3 regions of the Enterococcus massiliensis genome follow, and region 2 is predicted to be linked to each of the others. Evidence: a T-box and tRNA genes for the amino acid it is inferred to sense, from the RefSeq annotation. Region 2 holds a T-box; the other regions hold tRNA genes.
The links. The T-box of region 2 lies ahead of leuS (leucine--tRNA ligase). A T-box ahead of a tRNA ligase gene usually reads a tRNA of that ligase, here a tRNA-Leu.
Positions count from the first base shown of each region.

Region 1 (6,422 bases), on a different contig from region 2:
CTTCAAGAAATCCCATTAGAAGCCGAAGAAATACGGAAATTGGCCCAACTTTTGCTACTAAAGGGCGGGAAATTTGAACAACTTCAACCAAACCACCAATTGACTCCCGATGGTATCGGCTTTTTGTTTGTCTATTTGCTGGAACAGCTTTATCCAAAAAAAGGGGATCTGACTGTTTTAGATATAAGTGTTGGCATGGGGAATTTATTGCTGACAGTTTTATTGAATTTGCAAAATGCCGGATACCGGATGAAGGGATACGGCGTGGACATCGATGAGACTCTTTTAGCGGTTGCAGCAGCGACTAGCGATTGGACCCATGGAGAGGTGCAGTTGTTTCATCAAGACGGTTTGCAAGAGCTGTTGATTGATCCAATGGATGCAGTTATCAGTGATCTGCCTGTGGGCTATTATCCCCATGATGAAAAAGCTGAAAAGTTTTTGACGGCAGCAAAGGAAAATCATAGTTTTGCCCATCATCTATTGATGGAACAAGCAATGAATTATGTAAAAGAAAACAGTTTCGGGTTCTTTTTGGTACCCAGCAACTTTTTGGAAACAGAGCAAAGTCAGGCATTGAAGCAGCTTTTTATTGAAAAAGTCTATCTGCAAGCAATTATTCAACTGCCAGATGAATTGTTCAAAAATGAAGTGTCTCGAAAAAGCATTATTATTTTGCAGCAAAAAGGCGAACACGCCAAACAGGCGGAAGTTTTAGTGGCAAAACTTGCCACATTGAAAGATTCGGCAAAAGTAGCGGAATTCTTTAAAGAATTTGAAGCTTGGAAAACGGCAAATCTATAATTTGCAAGATCCTCGTGACAGGTGTCGTAAGGGGTTCAAAATAAATCAATCGGATGAAGGAGAGTACTATGTCTAAAACAATCGCAATCAATGCAGGTAGTTCAAGTTTGAAATGGCAATTGTATCAAATGCCAGAAGAAACCGTTATCGCAAAAGGAATCGTTGAACGAATCGGTTTGAAAGACTCAATCTTTACGATCAAATATGGCGAGGGAGAAAAATTCGAAACGGTCGTTGACATCGATGACCATGAAATCGCAGTTCAAATGTTATTGGATCACTTGATTGAATTACACATTTTAGGTTCCTACGATGAAATTACCGGTGTAGGTCACCGGGTGGTAGCAGGTGGCGAGTACTTCAAGGATTCTACGATTATTACGGATGATGTTCTGGAAAAAATCGAGGAATTAGCAGAATTGGCACCATTGCATAATCCAGCAAATGCAATGGGAATTAAAGCCTTCAAACATATTTTACCAAATATTATCAGTGTGGCGGTTTTTGACACGTCTTTCCATACAACGATGCCAAAAGTGAACTACATGTACAGTATTCCAAAAGAATATTATGAAAAATATGCAGCCCGTAAATACGGAGCTCACGGAACTAGCCATCGTTACGTTTCAGAACGGGCAATCCAATTTTTAAATAAACCAGCAGAAGAAACTAAAATCATCACTTGCCATATCGGAAACGGCGCTTCGATCACAGCCGTGAAGGGTGGAAAATCAGTAGATACATCCATGGGCTTTACGCCTCTTGCCGGTGTAACGATGGGCACTCGTTCTGGGGACATTGACGCTTCTCTTCTTCCTTATTTAATGCGTAAAGAAGGCATTGAAGATGTTAATGAAATGATTGACATTTTGAATAAAAAATCAGGAATTTTAGGATTGTCCGGTATTTCCAGTGACATGCGAGACGTTCAAAAAGCGGCTGCCAGCCACAATGAAGCTGCCGAACTGACCATCGAATTGTACGCAGACCGTATCCGTAAATATATCGCACAATACATTTCTGTTATGAACGGTGTAGATGCGATTGTCTTTACAGCCGGTGTTGGGGAAAATGCTGCTTACGTTCGTGAAGCTGTCTTGAAACCAATGACATGGTTCGGTATTAAATTAAATCCAACAGTAAATAATTTGATCCACGGCGAAGAAGCAGAAATCACTTCTCCTGATTCACAAGTCAAAGTGTTTGTTATTCCAACTGACGAAGAAGTTATGATTGCCAGAGATGTGCAACGAATTGGTGCAAAGTTGAATTAAGCTAGTACTAAATTATTTTGGAAATAGCCAGAATGTTGACGGCTTTTTTTACCCTTATGTAAGTTTTAGAGCTATGTTGTTTTGAAAACTACCAACATAAAAAACGTATAAAATGACGAGAAATCGTTCGTTTTATACGTTTTTTAACTTCTTTGCCGTGTCTTCTTGTTATTTTTCCTTGCTATGATAGAATTCTAGCAACGGGAGATGAGGAAGTATGATTTTATTGGGATCGTTGGTCAACGGATTGGCAATTATTGGCGGCAGTCTGCTAGGGGCTGTCCTACGCAATATTAGTGAACAAACAAAGGATACCGTCACGAAAGGTATTGGGATCGGCGTTATTGCTTTGGGACTTCAAATGGCGATCAAAACAGATTCCTTCACACTGGTTATCATCAGCTTATGCGTAGGAGCTTTGATTGGTGAAGGGCTAAAAATTGAAGATGGCATGAACCGGCTAGGGCTTTTTTTGCAGAAACATTTTGCAAAATCTAATGGGAATTTTGCGGAAGGATTTGTTACTAGTTCATTGATTTTTGTAGTTGGCTCCATGGGAATCATCGGTGCAATCCAAAGCGGCGTTTCCGGCGACAACCAGACGCTATACACCAAAGCTGTTATGGACGGATTCTTAGCGATTATGCTGACAGCCTCATTAGGAATCGGTGTTCTTTTTTCTAGTTTGCCGGTTTTCATCTATCAGGGAATCATCACACTGTTTGCTAGTATAGTCGTTAGGTATGTGCCACAAGAATTATTGACTATTTTAGTGGCAGGAATCAGTCAGATCGGTGGACTTCTGATTATTGCGATTGGATTAAATCTTATTAAACTGACCAATATTCGTGTATCTAATTTTTTACCTAGTTTGATTATTTTGGTTTTCTTTTTGATGCTAAAGTATTATTCCTTCTAAACAATGGTAATCTGTTCGCAGGACTGTTTTGTAGCCGCATGATCTCAGTTTCAAGCTTTGTTATTTTGAGGGTTCAATCAAGTGGAAGAGGGGTATAGGGAAATTTTCTGTTATAGAATTAATGAGAAGAATAAAATCATTTTAGAAGAATTCAAGAAGTAATTTGCTAGCTGTTAAAATAAGTTTCTCATTGAAGAGGAACGATTTTGTATTGGGTTCTTGAACTGAAAAAAGTGGCTCTATAATTTATGGGACTGATGAATCAGAATTGATTCTTCAGTCCCATTTTCATTTTAGGTATTAAAAAACATATCGTTCTCTAGTATGATTAAATCACCACAAAATAAACAGACTGAGAGGACGATATGCTATATGAATGATTCTATCAAAAAAATGCTGAGAATAATAGATAAAGATTTGATGATTAAAGAGGTCTCTTACGAGACCTTTCAGAAGGAAAAGACGTTAATCGTCGATGCTGTTCTCTCGCCTGCTCCTCGTGCTTGTAGAAGTTGTGGTTCTACTGTGGTAGATGGAAACGGGAAAGCAATTATAGTGAAAAATGGAAAAAAGGAAACTATTGTCCGTTTTGAACAATACAATCATATGCCAATGGTTATGCGCCTAAAAAAGCAGCGCTATACCTGTAAGAACTGTCGAACCCATTGGACTGCTCAAAGTTATTTTGTCCGACCCAGACATTCAATCGCAGATCATGTTAGATATAAAATTGCTTCTTTACTGACTGAAAAAGTATCTTTATCTTTTATTGCGAAAAGCTGTCAGGTATCTTTGACCACCGTTATTCGTACATTGAAAAAGTTTAAAAGCTATTTACCAAAGCAATCTAAGAAGATTCTCCCCAGAGTATTGATGGTTGATGAATTTCGTTCGCACACTTCCATAGAAGATAAAATGAGTTTTATTTGTGCAGATGGCGAAACAGGAAAATTAATTGATGTCTTGCCTACGCGTAAATTGCCTCGATTAACAAGCTATTTCTTAGGCTGTACCAATCCAGAAGAAGTAGAATTCTTAGTTACAGACATGAACGCCGCCTACTTCCAGCTCACCAAACGTGTTCTACCAAATGCGAAAGTAGTGATTGATCGGTTTCATATTGTCAAACACATGAATCAGGCGTTCAATGAGTTGCGTATCCGTGAAATGAATGAACTTCGTAAAGCAGGACAGAAAAGCCAAGCAGAAAAACTGAAAAAGAACTGGCGCTTTTTGCTAAAAAATCGTGCAAACATTAACCATTATGAATACAAAACATGGAAAAGTTTCCGAGCGCCAAAATACCCGTTTCTTACTGAAGCGATGATGATCGATCGATTGCTTGGCTTTTCCACGCCCCTTAAGGAGGCATATCCCATTTTTCATGAATTAGTTGAAACCTTTCGAGACAAAGACCCTGACTTGTTTTTCTCCTTATTGGCAGAACTTCCCGAAACATTAGATGACGGCTTTCGGGAGAAGCTTCAAAACCTTCTGACCTATGAAGAAGGCATCACCAACGCGATGATCTATCCTTATTCCAATGGAAAAATAGAAGCGAAGAATACCCACATAAAGACAATGAAACGAGTATCCTACGGATTTAAATCATTTGAGAACATGAGAATTAGAATCTTTTTGATCAATCAATTAATCAATGTAAGATAACAAAAAAATCTGAGCCAGAATGAGGTTCATTCTGACCCAGATTTGATTTTGCACAACTCATCAGTCCTTATTGACAAAGAGCCAAAAAAGTACCTATCCTAACCAAAAACCCCCATACAGACAGCTTATCAAAAGCTGCCTGTATAGGGGTTTGCCTATGCGGGAAATGGGAGTCGAACCCACACGAGCTAAGCTCATACGCACCTGAAGCGCACGCGTCTGCCATTCCGCCATTCCCGCAAGTCGTCTCATTCAAGACCACATGTTATAGGATAATCGAAATAGCTGAAATTTGCAAAGATTTTTTGGTGTTTAGTCAATGTTTTTTGTTTTTGCTTTTTTGGTACCAATAGAAAAAAGCAATTAGGCCTAAAACGCCGGTGATCACCGCCGTAAGGACGTCTTGAGCAATCAGGCTGAAGAAGGAGACACCTAGCAGCAAAACGGCGAAAATGCCGATAAATAGTTCGATTTTCATCATAGCAAGCTCCTTTAAAAGTAAATAAGTTCCGCTTATTTCAATCGGGTGACAGCTTCTTCAACAGTAGCAACGAAGAAAACCTGTGTGCCTTGGTTGCACTCGTAAATAAAGTCCTTCAGTGCTTTGCTGGTATAGGAGCTGAAATCTCCGACGATGGCTAAACGAATAGCGTATTGGGCAAATTTTTGTAAAATTTCACCCGCTAATTTGGTTCGCAGATCAAAAAAGTCCTCCGTAAAGGCTTCTTTTTTTAAGATAATAGCATTCGTATCATGGGCAAAGGAAAGAGAAAAAGCAAGATCTAATGCACCCTGCGAATCTTGAATGATTTTTTCGGGTTCGGCAAAAACTATTCTTTCCTTTTTTTCTTGATAAATGCGGGTATTCATATAAACCTGAATTATTCATACTTCTAGATTTTTAACATTAATTTTGAAAAACCATCGGTTTTTCTTTTTCCGTTATTACATTTCAAATGTCGCTAGCGCTATTAGCTCAAAATATGATCTATTCAAGGAATGACGAGTCATTTTTCTTATTTTTGAGCGCAAATATCCCTTAGAATTAATAAGTTTTTAAAATTTCAGTTAGCTCCCAGTTCTACCAGCAGAGTTGCTGAATTTTTTCCAATAGATAATAGAACAGGTTCTGGTAAACATGGGAAGAGCTCGTTTTCAGAAACAATTTTCGACCGCTACGAATTAGCTTACCAGCCACTTTGAAAAGGCGAAGACGTAAGGTGTCTACTTGGAAAACTGCTTCTTTCGCAGGTAAACAGATTGTTTTCATGAAGTTGACCAAGTTGTAAGCCAAGAGGCTTATCATCATCCGAGCGTGGTTTTCCAGAAAAGTGGGACTATCCGTTTTATCGAAATAGAAACCATTTTTGGCTTCCTTGATATAATTCTCCATGATACCACGCTTATGGTAAATACCGAAAATCTCTTGAGGTAAAAGGTTGTGGGAAAAATTGGTAACCAAATATTCATGCCGAAACAACAATTCATTGGCTTCTCTGGTTGATTTGATACAAATCCGTCGTTCTTTTGACCATTTTTCAGCTTGATAGGTAGTTGAATAATAGTGAACTTCCCGTTGATACCACGGATGATCATCTCCTACAAGAACGAGATTCTCTGCAATTTTTTCTAGATTTCTATTCGCCTTCAGGCGAATAACATAGTAACTATCATTGGCTTCACAAGTCTCATATACTTCTGGTGTCGCGAAACCACTATCCCCTCGAACAAGGATATTCGTACATGGAAGAGTCTGT
Region 1 is NZ_CVRN01000004.1:79,093-85,514, forward strand. It holds gene BN1875_RS02165 (class I SAM-dependent methyltransferase) at 1-804, shown strand, start outside; gene BN1875_RS02170 (acetate/propionate family kinase) at 873-2,078, shown strand; gene BN1875_RS02175 (DUF554 domain-containing protein) at 2,296-2,997, shown strand; gene BN1875_RS02180 (ISL3 family transposase) at 3,370-4,665, shown strand; tRNA gene BN1875_RS02185 (tRNA-Leu) at 4,824-4,905, opposite strand; gene BN1875_RS13605 (hypothetical protein) at 4,982-5,143, opposite strand; gene BN1875_RS02190 (DUF4180 domain-containing protein) at 5,179-5,535, opposite strand; gene BN1875_RS02195 (IS1380 family transposase) at 5,747-6,422, opposite strand, start outside.
Region 1: it has a tRNA-Leu gene. The T-box ahead of leuS (leucine--tRNA ligase) is inferred to sense a tRNA for this amino acid. The anticodon was not compared.

Region 2 (6,422 bases):
AGTGGTATCATTCTCCAAGGCTTCCAATAAAACATCATCTTGAATCGCCACAGAAGTATCAAAGGAATTCAGCAGACGATCTCTTTCGATAATCAGCTGCCGGCGACCGGCAATTTCCACCGCTATCTTTTGCCCATTGACTTGATAGCTGGAAGGTCCCAACTCATTGTTGTAAAACAATTCTGCAATCGGTGAGCGCCAGTCGTAGATTCGTGTATCTCCCGCCAAATTTCGAAAGCCATTGATGCCAATATAAAAATCTTCCGGTGCTTCCTCCATAAAATCGACCACTACTTTGCCAAAATACGGCACATTCAAGGAACGATTGACCTGCGCCAATTCAGCATCTGCAGTTTGCATTTTGAAATTCATTTGATCGATTTCTCGATTTTTCATTTCCAACTGTGAAAAAGTATCGAGATTGTCCAGCACACTATCAAAATTCAAACTGACATCTCCTTGCATCCCCTGCAACGCCGTCAATGCCTCATCCTTAGACTGTGCCAGATAGGTTTGCAATACCTCTTTTTTCTCCAGCAGCTCCCCATAAACGACCGTTAAATACTCTTGTTCTTTGTGGTTGACCATACACACATTCCCCTTTACTGTTTGAAGGATAGGGTACGGATTATACGCTCTTTTTAAGAAATTTTCAAATGGTTGGCGTAACTATTTACAACAGTCAACCAAAGAAATTTGCCAAAGACAAAAACACCTCCCAAAATACAGGAGGTGTCTCAAAACATACTTATTTTTTCTTAATTTGCAACGATATTTACCAATTTATTTGGGACAACGATAACTTTACGGATCGTTTTTCCTGCAATATGTTCTTGAACCAGCGAATCAGCTTTTGCCAATTCTTCCAATTCTTCTTTTGTCGCATCTGCCGGAACATTGACTTTCGCCCGTACTTTGCCGTTTACTTGGAAAACGACTTCGATTTCTGCTTCTACCAACGCCGATTCATCGTAGGTTGGCCAAGCAACATGAGAAATGCCGCCTTCGTTGCCCAAGACTGCCCAAAGTTCTTCACTGATATGGGGAGCAATCGGTGCCAGCAATTGCACGAAGCCTTCGATGTATTCATAAGGCAAGGCATCGACTTTATAGGCTTCATTAACAAAAACCATCAATTGAGAAATTGCTGTGTTAAAATGCAGATTTTCATAATCTTCGGTTACTTTTTTCACCGTTTGATTATAAACCTTCGTCAGCTTGCCATCATTAAAGGTAGTGATCCGATCCCGCATCTTGCCTTCTTCATCAACAACCAGGCGCCACACCCGATCCAAGAATTTCCGACTGCCTTCCAGTCCATTTTCGCTCCAAGCAATCGAAGCATCCAATGGTCCCATAAACATTTCATACAGGCGCAGGGTATCTGCCCCATATTTTTCAACAACATCGTCAGGATTGACCACATTGCCACGAGATTTCGACATTTTCTCGTTATTTCCGCCAAGGATCATCCCTTGATTGTATAATTTTTGATACGGTTCTTTGGTTGGAACTACACCGATATCATACAAGAACTTATGCCAGAAACGGGCATAAAGCAAATGAAGCACAGCATGTTCCGCACCGCCGATATAAATATCCACCGGTAGCCAGCGTTCCAATTTTTCAAAGTTTGCCAATTCTTTTTTATTATGAGGATCGATGTAACGCAAGTGATACCATGAGCTGCCTGCCCATTGCGGCATCGTATTGGTTTCTCGACGACCTTTTTTGCCAGTAACCGGATCGACGACATTGATCCATTCTTCAATATTTGCTAACGGTGATTCGCCCGTTCCGCTTGGTTTGATGTTTTTAGTAATCGGCAAACGCAATGGCAGCTCTTCTTCAGGCACCGTCGTTGTGGTGCCGTCTTCCCAATGGATGATTGGGATTGGTTCTCCCCAATACCGTTGACGTGAAAACAACCAGTCCCGCAACCGGTAACTGATTTCTTTTTTCCCAACGCCTTTTTCTTCCAACCAAGTCGTCATAGCCGCAATGGCTTCTTCTTTGTTCATGCCATCCAGGAAGCCGGAATTGATGTGCAGACCATCTTCAGTATAAGGCGCATGAGCCACATCACCACCAGCCAACACAGGCAAAATTTCCAAGCCAAATGTTTTCGCAAATTCATAATCCCGTTCATCGTGAGCAGGAACCGCCATGATTGCACCAGTTCCGTAAGAAGACAAAACGTAATCGGCAATCCAGATAGGAATTTCTTTGCCATTGACTGGATTAACTGCATACGCACCGGTAAAGACCCCAGTTTTTTCTTTCGCCAAATCTGTTCGATTCAATTCAGATTTTTTTGCAGCTTCTGCGATATATGCTTCTACCGCCGGCCGTTGTTCGGCTGTCGTGATTTTTTGCACCAATTCAAGTTCTGGTGCCAATACGGCATAAGTTGCACCAAACAATGTATCCGGACGGGTGGTAAATACAGTGAAATCTGTTTCACTGCCGGCAACTTTAAAGGTTACATTTGCTCCCACCGAACGACCAATCCAATTGCGCTGCATTTCTTTGATGCTTTCAGGCCAATCCACCAACTCAAGATCATCCAACAATCGATCTGCATAGGCGGTGATTTTCAGCATCCATTGACGCATCGGTTTTCGAACCACATCGTAGCCGCCACGTTCACTTTTGCCATCGATAACTTCTTCATTGGAAATAACGGTTCCCAATTCTGGCACCCAGTTGACTGCGACCTCTGCTTCATAAGCCAATCCTTTTTCGTACAATTTTGTAAAGATCCATTGGGTCCATTTATAGTATTCCGGATCGGTAGTATTGATTTCTCGATTCCAGTCATAGCTAAAGCCTAATGAATTGATTTGACGACGAAAGGTCTCGATATTTTTTTTCGTGAATTCAGCCGGATCATTGCCGGTATCCAGCGCATATTGTTCTGCTGGCAGACCAAAGGCATCCCACCCCATTGGATGCAGTACACTGAAGCCTTGGCTGCGTTTCATCCGTGATAAAATATCTGTTGCCGTATACCCTTCTGGATGCCCTACATGCAGCCCTTGTCCAGACGGATAGGGAAACATATCGAGTGCGTAGAACTTTGGCTTGCTGCTGTCATCGTGGGTATTGAAGACATTGTTTTTTGCCCAAAACTTTTGCCATTTTTTTTCGATTGCTTTGTGATCGTAATTCATTCCGATGCCTCCTAAAGAATAATAAAAAAAGTCCTATAAAAAGCCGTTGCTTTTTATAGGACGTAATCTACGTGGTACCACCTATTTTTACTTGCGAATGCAAGCCTCTTGCGGGATAACGACCGCCGCCGCAGCTGCCTACTTTTTTCAGCAGTTGTCACTAAAAGGCGAGTTCAAAAGGTTTCGTACACATTTCCACCAACCATGTGCTCTCTTTACCGAATGACTTTTTACTATTCCTTTTTAACGTGTTGCTATTGATAGCTATACTATCAAAGATTGCATGGAAATTCAAATATTATTTTACCTTTGTGTTTGTCGGAATTTTAGTTGAGGAAGGATTATTAATAACTAGTAGCATCAATATCTCTATCAAAACGATTAAAACTTTCGCAGCTTTGCTATACACAGATCGAATTTTCTTACAAGCGACTACTACAAACTTTTGATTTGTAAAAATCTTCTTTATCATGAATACTTTTCTCACCTAGCCTATAAATACTTACAGCTCTCTATTATATTCAGCCAAAGAGCTTTCTCAGGCTGGAGAAAGTATATCACTGCCAGCCAAAAAATGCTCCTATTATTACTTTTCTTCTGCTTAACTCACTGGTGGTTCTAAAACTGGTAATAAACGCTAACAAAAAAATTAAACCGAAAACAGAATAGTAGAAAATTTATCCTTGTACCGAGGGTAATAATAGAAATAATCCCGTTAACATTACACCAACAAAGTTAACGATTCAACTCAAGGGTTTTGAGGGAACATAGTTTGAAGTCATCATTAATACGATTTCTATCATAAATAGTCATCAGTTCATTGAATCTCCTTCTTTGCTAGATTACGCATACGCGTTTATTTCTTTTTTAGTGATATCCAGAACTTCGATTAAATAAAAAAGAACACCCGCTTTCTTGCGTATTTCCAAACGATCGAATTTGCCTTACTCATACAGGTGGTAATTACACCTGCAAAGCCAAGTTCCGCACCTGCTACCGTCGCTAAAACTTGAGCTACTTAATTTACCGCACTTTTGTTATATGCCATTAAATTCAAGCCGCTTATACACTTTTTCAATTTTTTCTTAAAAATAAAAAGCAGTAGTATAACAACAAGAATTGGCATGAATCATTCATATCGGATCATTATCTAGACTTTATTATCGCATATAAATTATCTTTTTTTTCTTTTTTTTATTATCAACAACTGTCCTACAACAAGAATCAAAGTCACCCAAAATCCTCCAGTTACAAAATTTCTATTTATCAGATATTCTACTGTAATTCCAATTAAACTAGCCACTATAGCAACTATAAGGACACTAAGGTAAGGATGATATTCAGTATATTTTTTCCACTTTGTATACATTCTAATCACTCTAACTTTCAATATTTACTTGGTTTTATATCGTGTAGCTACGTGCCTTCCAGCACCATCGTACCCTTTACTCATATAAAATCCAATCCAACCATTCCCACTTGTATCCCACTTTTTCGCAACTGCTCTACCTGGAGAAGAACCGAGATTAGTCCAACTAGCTCCTGTTAATAATCCCCCAATAGCCCATCCAGGTATTCCAAACATTGCAACTGAAGCCCCTAAACCTGCATAAAAAGCTGCGTTAATAGCGTTAGCAGCTACACCCGTAGTTACAGCAATGTTCGTGTATGTCCAGGCTCCCCATTTAGAAACATTTGCTCGCTCCATTCCTTCATGTTTCGTTACAATAATTCCGCTATCTTCATCTATTTCAACGGATACCCCTGATTCTAATTCTGCTATATTTCCGTTTTCAAAATTATTAACCTCTTGAACATCGGATATCTTTGAACTATCTTTCACTACTTCTGCTGCATAAACAGCTCCAGGAGAAACAAGGGCTAAAACGCTCATCAAACTCATACTAGCAATCATAATTTTTTTAGTCAAATCTTTCATAACTAATTCACTCTTTCTATTTTTTTATTTTCTCAAAACAAACTTTATTTTTAATGACCGTAATAAATATTTCTACTATTTTTGGGGAAACCAAGTGCATTCCGTTAAATATCATAAACACCATTAATCGTATCTAATCATGCCGTATTTAATATTTTCATAAACTATTCCTCCTACCATTTTTTACATAATCGGCCAATTAATGTATTTTTTTACTTTTTCAGTATAATTTTACCATAAAAGTGTTTTCTTTTAAATTGTAATTACTATTTTTACTTATCAATCTTTCAAGGCATCAACTTTCTATTTTCCTAATTTTAAGAGTGTACTTTCTATTCCCAACCTTTGTAAATTGACAATAATCGATATAAGGTGGCTTTTATCCGGGTTGAAATTATGTTAAAGAACATCAATTTAAAAAGAAATTAGAACTTGATCACTTATAGGAAGACTGAGCCTCTTTCATCTATATAGTCTTTTTTCCCCTGTTGATAGGAATGTATAAACAATTGACATCGACTGTACAAAGCACCATAAGCAAGTTTTGCATCAGTCGATAATTTTGTGTAATCGCTTGTGTATCTGATTTTCCGTAAGACCTTTCCTTCACTGTTTCTTTCTCTCTCAGTTCGTGTCATAAATATTTGGGGAATTTGATAAAAATTTTGAGTTGCAAGTTGGTTAATCGTAATATCTGCCATATTGATTTCCCTTTCACCTTAAGAAAACTCCCGCCAAGAAGTCTCGAAAAACATTTTATTTTTAAAGCAGATAATGGGAGTCGAACCCATATTCTCCAATGAAAGTCATTTGAATATCTGCGGTTTCAGCATAGTTAAATTGGCGGGAACTATACTGAGGGAAATTTATAGCAAAGAATCTGAGTTATTCATTTAACTCAATACAAAAGTGAGGAATCGAACCTCTACAACCAACCACTCTGGACATTCGCTGATTAATATCAATATAAATCTCTATTAAGATAAAAAGAGAGAGTAGAATTTTCTTCTACTCTCTCAAACCATTGATGTTATTGAATTTTCTGGCTCTAACTAAATTCTAGACACTTATTTTACCTTTAATGTCTGTCCAATCAGAATCGTATCGGAAGACAGTTGATTCAAACTTTTTAGCTGATTGATGGTCAATCGGTATTTTTGTGCAATCGTCCATAGACTGTCGCCGCTTTTGACTTTGTAGGTGCTACCGGACGTGCTGGCAGCAGAGGCAGTGGCCCCTTTTTTAACGGTTACTTTTTGCCCCGGATAAACGAAGTCATTTTTGATATTGTTCCATTGACGGAATTGATC
Region 2 is NZ_CVRN01000006.1:10,429-16,850, reverse strand. It holds gene BN1875_RS04865 (HelD family protein) at 1-588, opposite strand, end outside; gene leuS (leucine--tRNA ligase) at 759-3,173, opposite strand; T-box leader at 3,227-3,429, opposite strand; gene BN1875_RS04850 (hypothetical protein) at 4,567-5,112, opposite strand; partial or broken gene BN1875_RS04845 (replication initiator protein A) at 5,556-5,813, opposite strand; gene BN1875_RS04840 (muramidase family protein) at 6,180-6,422, opposite strand, start outside.

Region 3 (6,422 bases), on a different contig from region 2:
GAGGACCATCGCCGATCCACGTATAAAGTTAAAACTAAACCGCAGGAAAAAATGGAAAGCACCGTGAAACGAGAATATTCTGGACGCTCTTATTTTGTACCGAAATATATTCCGGCTTCGATTATTCCTGATCAAAAGCAAAGTGATGTTCCAGAAGACGAATTGCTTCAGTCGATGAATAAACCGCGCGAGAGCTATTTGCTTTTTGATACAGAACCGACAGCTTATCAGGAAAAAAATGATTTGGACCCCAGCGTGCGAAAATTCAACCATTCTGAGGTGACCATGACCCGTGGGCAATACCGCCGAACTTCCAAAGAAGAGAAAAAACGTTCTGTTTTGGATCGCTCACTAAAAGGATTGATCGAGGATGGAGAACAAGAATTGGGTCGCAGCGGCTATTTCAAATAAATATGAGTAAAAAGCCCGCGAATTTTCGCGGGCTTTTTAAACGACAATTTTATTGTTTTCTTCTCGAATACCATAAATTTTTTTAGTAGTCGTTCCATCCCAAAACAACAGCTGCCGTCGCTTATTTTTCATTAAGGTTAGTAGCAATTCTTTCATAGAAAGAGGGGCTTTTCCTTTTTCAGAAAAGAAAATCAGTTGCCCCTCTTGGTCTATTTTGATCGTGGTAAAGGGAATCACGTTTTTTTTCATAAAATAAATCCCAATGTAATCCTCATTTTTGGGATTTAAAGACAGTGTCGTCAATAATTCACTGGCTCGCATAAGCGCCTCCTGCTAGTTAATTTTTTGCTTTTCCATATAAAAAATAGCGGGGAACCTTCTTTTTGTAGGTGAGGTAATCTAAGCCAAAGGTCTCTTCACACCAACGTTCTTCCGATAAGATAATCCAGTGGGCGGCAAATTGAAAGAGAAGTAACGAAAAAAACAAAACCCACGAACGAGTGAGAAAAACACAGCCAAGAAAATAAATAAAGTACCCAAGATACATTGGATTACGGGAAAGACGAAACAACCCGGTTGTTATTAACTGCTTTTTTTCTGCAAAGGTGATTGTTGCCATGAGTAATAAGAGACAGCCTAATACATAAGTAGATAATCCGACAAAACTGACCCAGTCATCCAAATGAATGGTTAAAAAGAAGAGGTAAATAAAAATAAAGAGCGTAGCCAGCTGATAAAGAAGATAAAAGATTTCTTCAAGTCCCTTCATCGGAGGAAAGAAAGCCGCTCGCTTTAAGGCATCTTTGTTCAATAAGCCCAAGAGTATAAACCGAATAAATAAAAGTGGTATCAGTAGAAGTCCCGCATTCATCGTCATTCCTCCCAATCTTTCTTTTATCTTATCATAGCTTGCTGCGAAATGCAGATATCCAAGCTACAAGAGAAAGCCGGTACTCTAGGAAAAGAAACGAGTTTTAATGAAAATCATCTCAAAAAACAATGATTATTGCTTGCAATAATCGAACAACTTTTATACTATTGAGTAGTCAACAGACATCACTTTTAAAAAGAGTAACAGATAGCGAAGTCTTGGGGAAGAATCTTCTGCTTAAATCTGTTACTCTTACTTTGTTATTTTATCATTTTTTTATTTTGGTGGAAAGCAAAAAGGTATAGATGTGCTGTTATCAAATTAGTTATTTTCTACTGTATGAATGAAAACATAAAGAGAAAGAAACGTTCTACTTTAAAAAAGTATGCGGCCGAGAAGACTCGAACTTCCACGGGATTTCTCCCACTGCCCCCTCAAGGCAGCGCGTCTGCCATTCCGCCACGACCGCAAGTTTTGCAACAATAGTATCATATCAAGATTATTTTTTTTGTCAAGAGGTGTTTTTTTTGGATGGAAAAAAATTTGACGGCACGTTTGCCGGGTTAGGAATAGTTGTTGGAATCTTAATTGGTCTGGCAAAAGAAAATTTGATGTTTGGCTTGTTTTTAGGGGTAATTATCGGGATTGCCATGGACTGGCTAGCTAATCTGATAACGATGTATCAAAAGGATGAATAGAAGTAAAACTTTTTTGAAAAGAAGAATCGAAGGATTGTAATTTTGGCTTTCTTCAATTACTGTTATAAGAAATACCATTGCTGAAGGAGACAACCGATAAGATGAAAAATTTTGCAAAATCAAATAAGCTTGAAGGCGTCAGCTATGATGTTCGAGGACCGGTTTTGGAAGAAGCAGAACGAATGCAGGAGGAAGGAATCAGTATTTTAAAGCTGAATACTGGAAATCCGGCTCCTTTTGGGTTTGAGGCACCGAATGAAATCATTCGAGATTTGATTATGAACGTCCGTGATTCAGAAGGCTATTCAGATTCGAAAGGAATTTTTGCTGCCCGCAAAGCAATCGAGCAATATTGTCAGTTAAAGAAATTTCCTAATGTCACTATCAATGATATTTATACTGGAAACGGCGTCAGTGAATTGATTACCCTGTGTATGCAGGGGTTGTGTAACAATGGCGATGAAATTCTTGTACCTGCTCCAGATTACCCATTATGGACCGCTTCTGTTTCTTTAGCTGGAGGAAAACCGGTTCATTATATTTGTGATGAACAAAGTGAATGGTATCCAGATCTTGCCGATATTCGTTCGAAGGTCACGGATAAAACGAAAGCAATCATTATTATCAATCCCAATAATCCTACAGGAGCATTGTATCCAAAAGAAATTTTGGAAGGCATCGTGGAGATCGCCAGAGAAAATGATTTGATTATTTTTTCTGATGAAATCTATGATCGATTGGTGATGGATGGACGTCAACATATCCCAATTGCTACGTTAGCACCTGATCGTTTTGTCGTTACTTTGAATGGATTATCTAAATCTCATCGTGTAGCCGGTTTTCGAGTTGGCTGGATGGTGTTGAGCGGAAACAAAGCCCACGCAAAAGATTATATTGAAGGTTTGAATATGCTGTCTTCAATGCGCTTATGCTCAAATGTTCTTTCCCAACAAATCATTCAAACGGCTCTAGGTGGGTATCAAAGTGTGGATGACTTGCTGTTGCCCGGGGGACGTATTTATGAGCAAAGGGAATATATTTACAAAGCAATCAATGATATTCCTGGTTTATCCGCAGTGAAACCGAAAGCAGCCTTTTATATTTTCCCGAAAATCGATACCAAAAGGTTTAATATTACGAATGATGAACAATTTGTTCTGGATTTCTTGCATCAGCATAAAATTTTGCTGGTTCATGGCGGCGGCTTCAACTGGGAAGCACCGGATCATTTTCGTCTCGTTTATTTACCAAAAATGGACGACTTAAAATGGACGACGGCTAAAATGCGAGAATTTTTGGCTATCTATCAACAAAAATAAGCAAAACAGCATTTTCCAACTGAGGACTTCTTTCGGCCCCTGTGTTGGAGAATGCTGTTTTTTATGTTAAATGATAAATTAATGAAATAAAAATCGTATTAGTAGACAAAAATAGGTCCCGTTTGTTATTTTGACAAATAAGAATACGAGAAAAAATAGCTACAAGAAGCAACCAGAAGAAGCAGCTATCGTTTTGTTAAGGTAATATCGGGGAAGGTTCACAATCTTTTTTGCTGACAATCAGCCGATTTGCAAATTTTTCTGTGATTTCTTCACAGGAAGGTTCAGCAACATTGATTAAAAAAGAATTTTCATATTCCTTTTCGATCCGGCCTTTAAATAATCGGTGCTTCCATTTAAACGTAACCAGCGCTTCACTCATGTAATCAACTCCTACTATATATTAATCGAAAAAAAATCATGATTTCTTGAGAGGGTAGTTAGTGTTCTTTTTGTATTATGTGATAAACTAAACAATAATGATAATGCGAATTAGCATATAAAAAAGGTGAGTTTTATGGCGGAAAAATTTTCATTTGGCGGGGTCATTCGGGAAATTCGCAAAGAGCGGCAGTTATCGCAAAAAATGCTTAGTCAGGATATCTGTTCTCAAAGTGTTTTGAGTCGTATCGAAAATAATGAAGAATTACCTAATGTTTTGGTGATGCAACAATTATGTGAACGTTTGAACGTGACTATTGATCAGGTTATGTTGTTTCATCGCTATGATATTCAAAAAAGCCAACAAATTTTAGAACAGATGGAATATCATTTTTTTCATAATGAGTATGAAAAATTAGAAGAGTTGTTGGAGCAGACCCATGTATTGAATCAACTGTATCTCGATACAGACTTGCAATTGTATTACTACTATGAAGGTAGTTGCAAATTTTATCTGCATCAGGATTATAATGGTGCCTTGCTGAGTCTTAAGCAGGGACTTTCATATACTTTTCAAGTGAATAAAATCCATATGTCAGCCAATGAGATCCAGTTGCTTAGTTGTATCGGTCGAGTGTACTCAGCGTTAGGGGATACAGCACAAGCACAAACCCATCTGGAAAAAAGCATGACTCTTTATGGAGGGTTGCCAGCGCAACGCCGCAACAATCGGTTGACAAAAATTTTCTTCAACTATGGCAGTTTTTTACTGGAACAAAAAGACTATCAGCAGGCGTTAACTTTTGTCAGTCAGGGAATCGAGCTGGCTCATGCGAAAAAAAGTTATTACTATCTGGGAGAACTCTTTCAGTTAAAAGCACAACTTTTAGAAGCCTCTCAGAATAGAGAAGCCGCAGCACAGTATTTTACTCGTTACCGACAAATGGAAGAAATAAATAAAATTTAAAATGGTGTAGACCTTTTCTTGACTTCTTTTGGCAATAGGAGTAGTTTTAAATTAGAAAATTAAAGGAGCGAGTGCAATGAAAACATTTATTTTTGCTGACAAGTTTTTCTTGAAATCTGGTGTAAAAGGACCCGGCTATTTAGAAATCACAGAAGGAAAATTTGGTGATTTTACTTCTGAATTGTCTGACAAGGACGCAAAAGTAATCGATCAAAGCGGAAAATGGATTGCCCCCGGCTTAGTGGATACACATATTCACGGTTTTATGAATCATGACGTGATGGATAACGATGCAGAAGGAATCAAAGCAATGAGTGAAGGCTTGCTTTCTTGTGGTGTAACTTCTTTCTTGCCTACAACTTTGACTTCCAGTAAGGAACGTTTGCGGGATGTAGCAGAAACTGTCGGCAAGGTGCATCAAGAGGTAACCGGAGCTAAAATTCAAGGTATTTATTTTGAAGGACCTTTCTTTACAGAAGAACATAAAGGTGCGCAAAATCCTTCTTATTTTGGTGATCCTGATTTGGCAACTTTCCATGAATGGCAAGAAGCTTCAGGCGGAATCATCAAAAAAATTGCTTTAGCACCTGAACGTAAGGGTGTGGCAGAGTTTGTGGAACAAGTGACCAGCGAAGGTGTGGTGGTTTCTTTAGGACACAGTAATGCAACCTTAGAAGAAGCACAACACGCTGTTGAAGCGGGAGCGAGCGTTTTCGTTCATGCCTACAATGGAATGCGGGGATTGAATCACCGTGAACCAGGTATGGTTGGGGCATTATTGTCATTGGAACATGTTTTTTCTGAATTGATTTGTGATGGTCATCATGTTCATCCTCAAGCGGCAGAAATTTTGATGGAAAAAGCTGGACATGATCATGTGGCATTGATTACCGACTGTATGATGGCCGGAGGAATGCCTGATGGCCATTATATGTTGGGAGAATTTCCGGTGGTAGTAAAAGACGGTACCGCCCGTTTAGAATCTGGAAATCTTGCCGGCAGTATCTTGAGATTAAAGGAAGCTATCAAAAATGTTGTTGACTGGGGAATTGCAACACCAGAACAAGCAGTGATGATGGGCTCATTAGTACCAGCTATCAGTTGTAAAATTGACGATGTCTGTGGATCAATCGCAAAAAATCGTGCTGCAGACTTTATCGTTTTAAATCCAGATATGACGTTATCCGCAACATATCTTGACGGAGTAGAACGTTACCACGCATAAAACAAATCAGACCGAACCGACTAGCTTCTGTTTTACGACAGAAATTAGTCGGTTTTTTTTGAAGAAATCCTTTTCTTTCCTAAAAGATAGCCGCGGTTTTCTTTCTGAATTATGGTACACTAGAAGGGAAATAACTAAAGGAGCAAGATACGATGAGCTATATTGATGTCATTAATGAAGTAAAAAAATATCAAATGGGCGACACAACGATTATGGCAAATGATGGAATCACTTTTCCCGTTGAAAAAGGAGAAATCGCAGTTATCTTAGGTCCGAGTGGGGCGGGGAAATCCACCGTCTTAAATATACTTGGCGGCATGGACACCTGTGACAGTGGTCAAGTGGTGATCGATGGAGTGGATATTGCTGGATTTAACGCAAAACAATTGACGGAATATCGCCGTTACGATGTCGGTTTTGTTTTTCAATTTTATAATTTGGTTCCGAATTTGACTGCGAAAGAAAATGTAGAGTTAGCGTCACAAATTGTGAACGATGCCATGGATGCGGAAGAAGTTTTACTACAGGTCGGTCTAGGTAAACGGATGAA
Region 3 is NZ_CVRN01000007.1:968,975-975,396, forward strand. It holds gene BN1875_RS11925 (hypothetical protein) at 1-411, shown strand, start outside; gene BN1875_RS11930 (hypothetical protein) at 448-732, opposite strand; gene BN1875_RS11935 (methyltransferase family protein) at 749-1,282, opposite strand; tRNA gene BN1875_RS11940 (tRNA-Leu) at 1,669-1,751, opposite strand; gene BN1875_RS13750 (hypothetical protein) at 1,810-1,980, shown strand; gene BN1875_RS11945 (pyridoxal phosphate-dependent aminotransferase) at 2,082-3,299, shown strand; gene BN1875_RS11950 (hypothetical protein) at 3,496-3,681, opposite strand; gene BN1875_RS11955 (helix-turn-helix domain-containing protein) at 3,817-4,647, shown strand; gene nagA (N-acetylglucosamine-6-phosphate deacetylase) at 4,724-5,872, shown strand; gene BN1875_RS11965 (ABC transporter ATP-binding protein) at 6,025-6,422, shown strand, end outside.
Region 3: it has a tRNA-Leu gene. The T-box ahead of leuS (leucine--tRNA ligase) is inferred to sense a tRNA for this amino acid. The anticodon was not compared.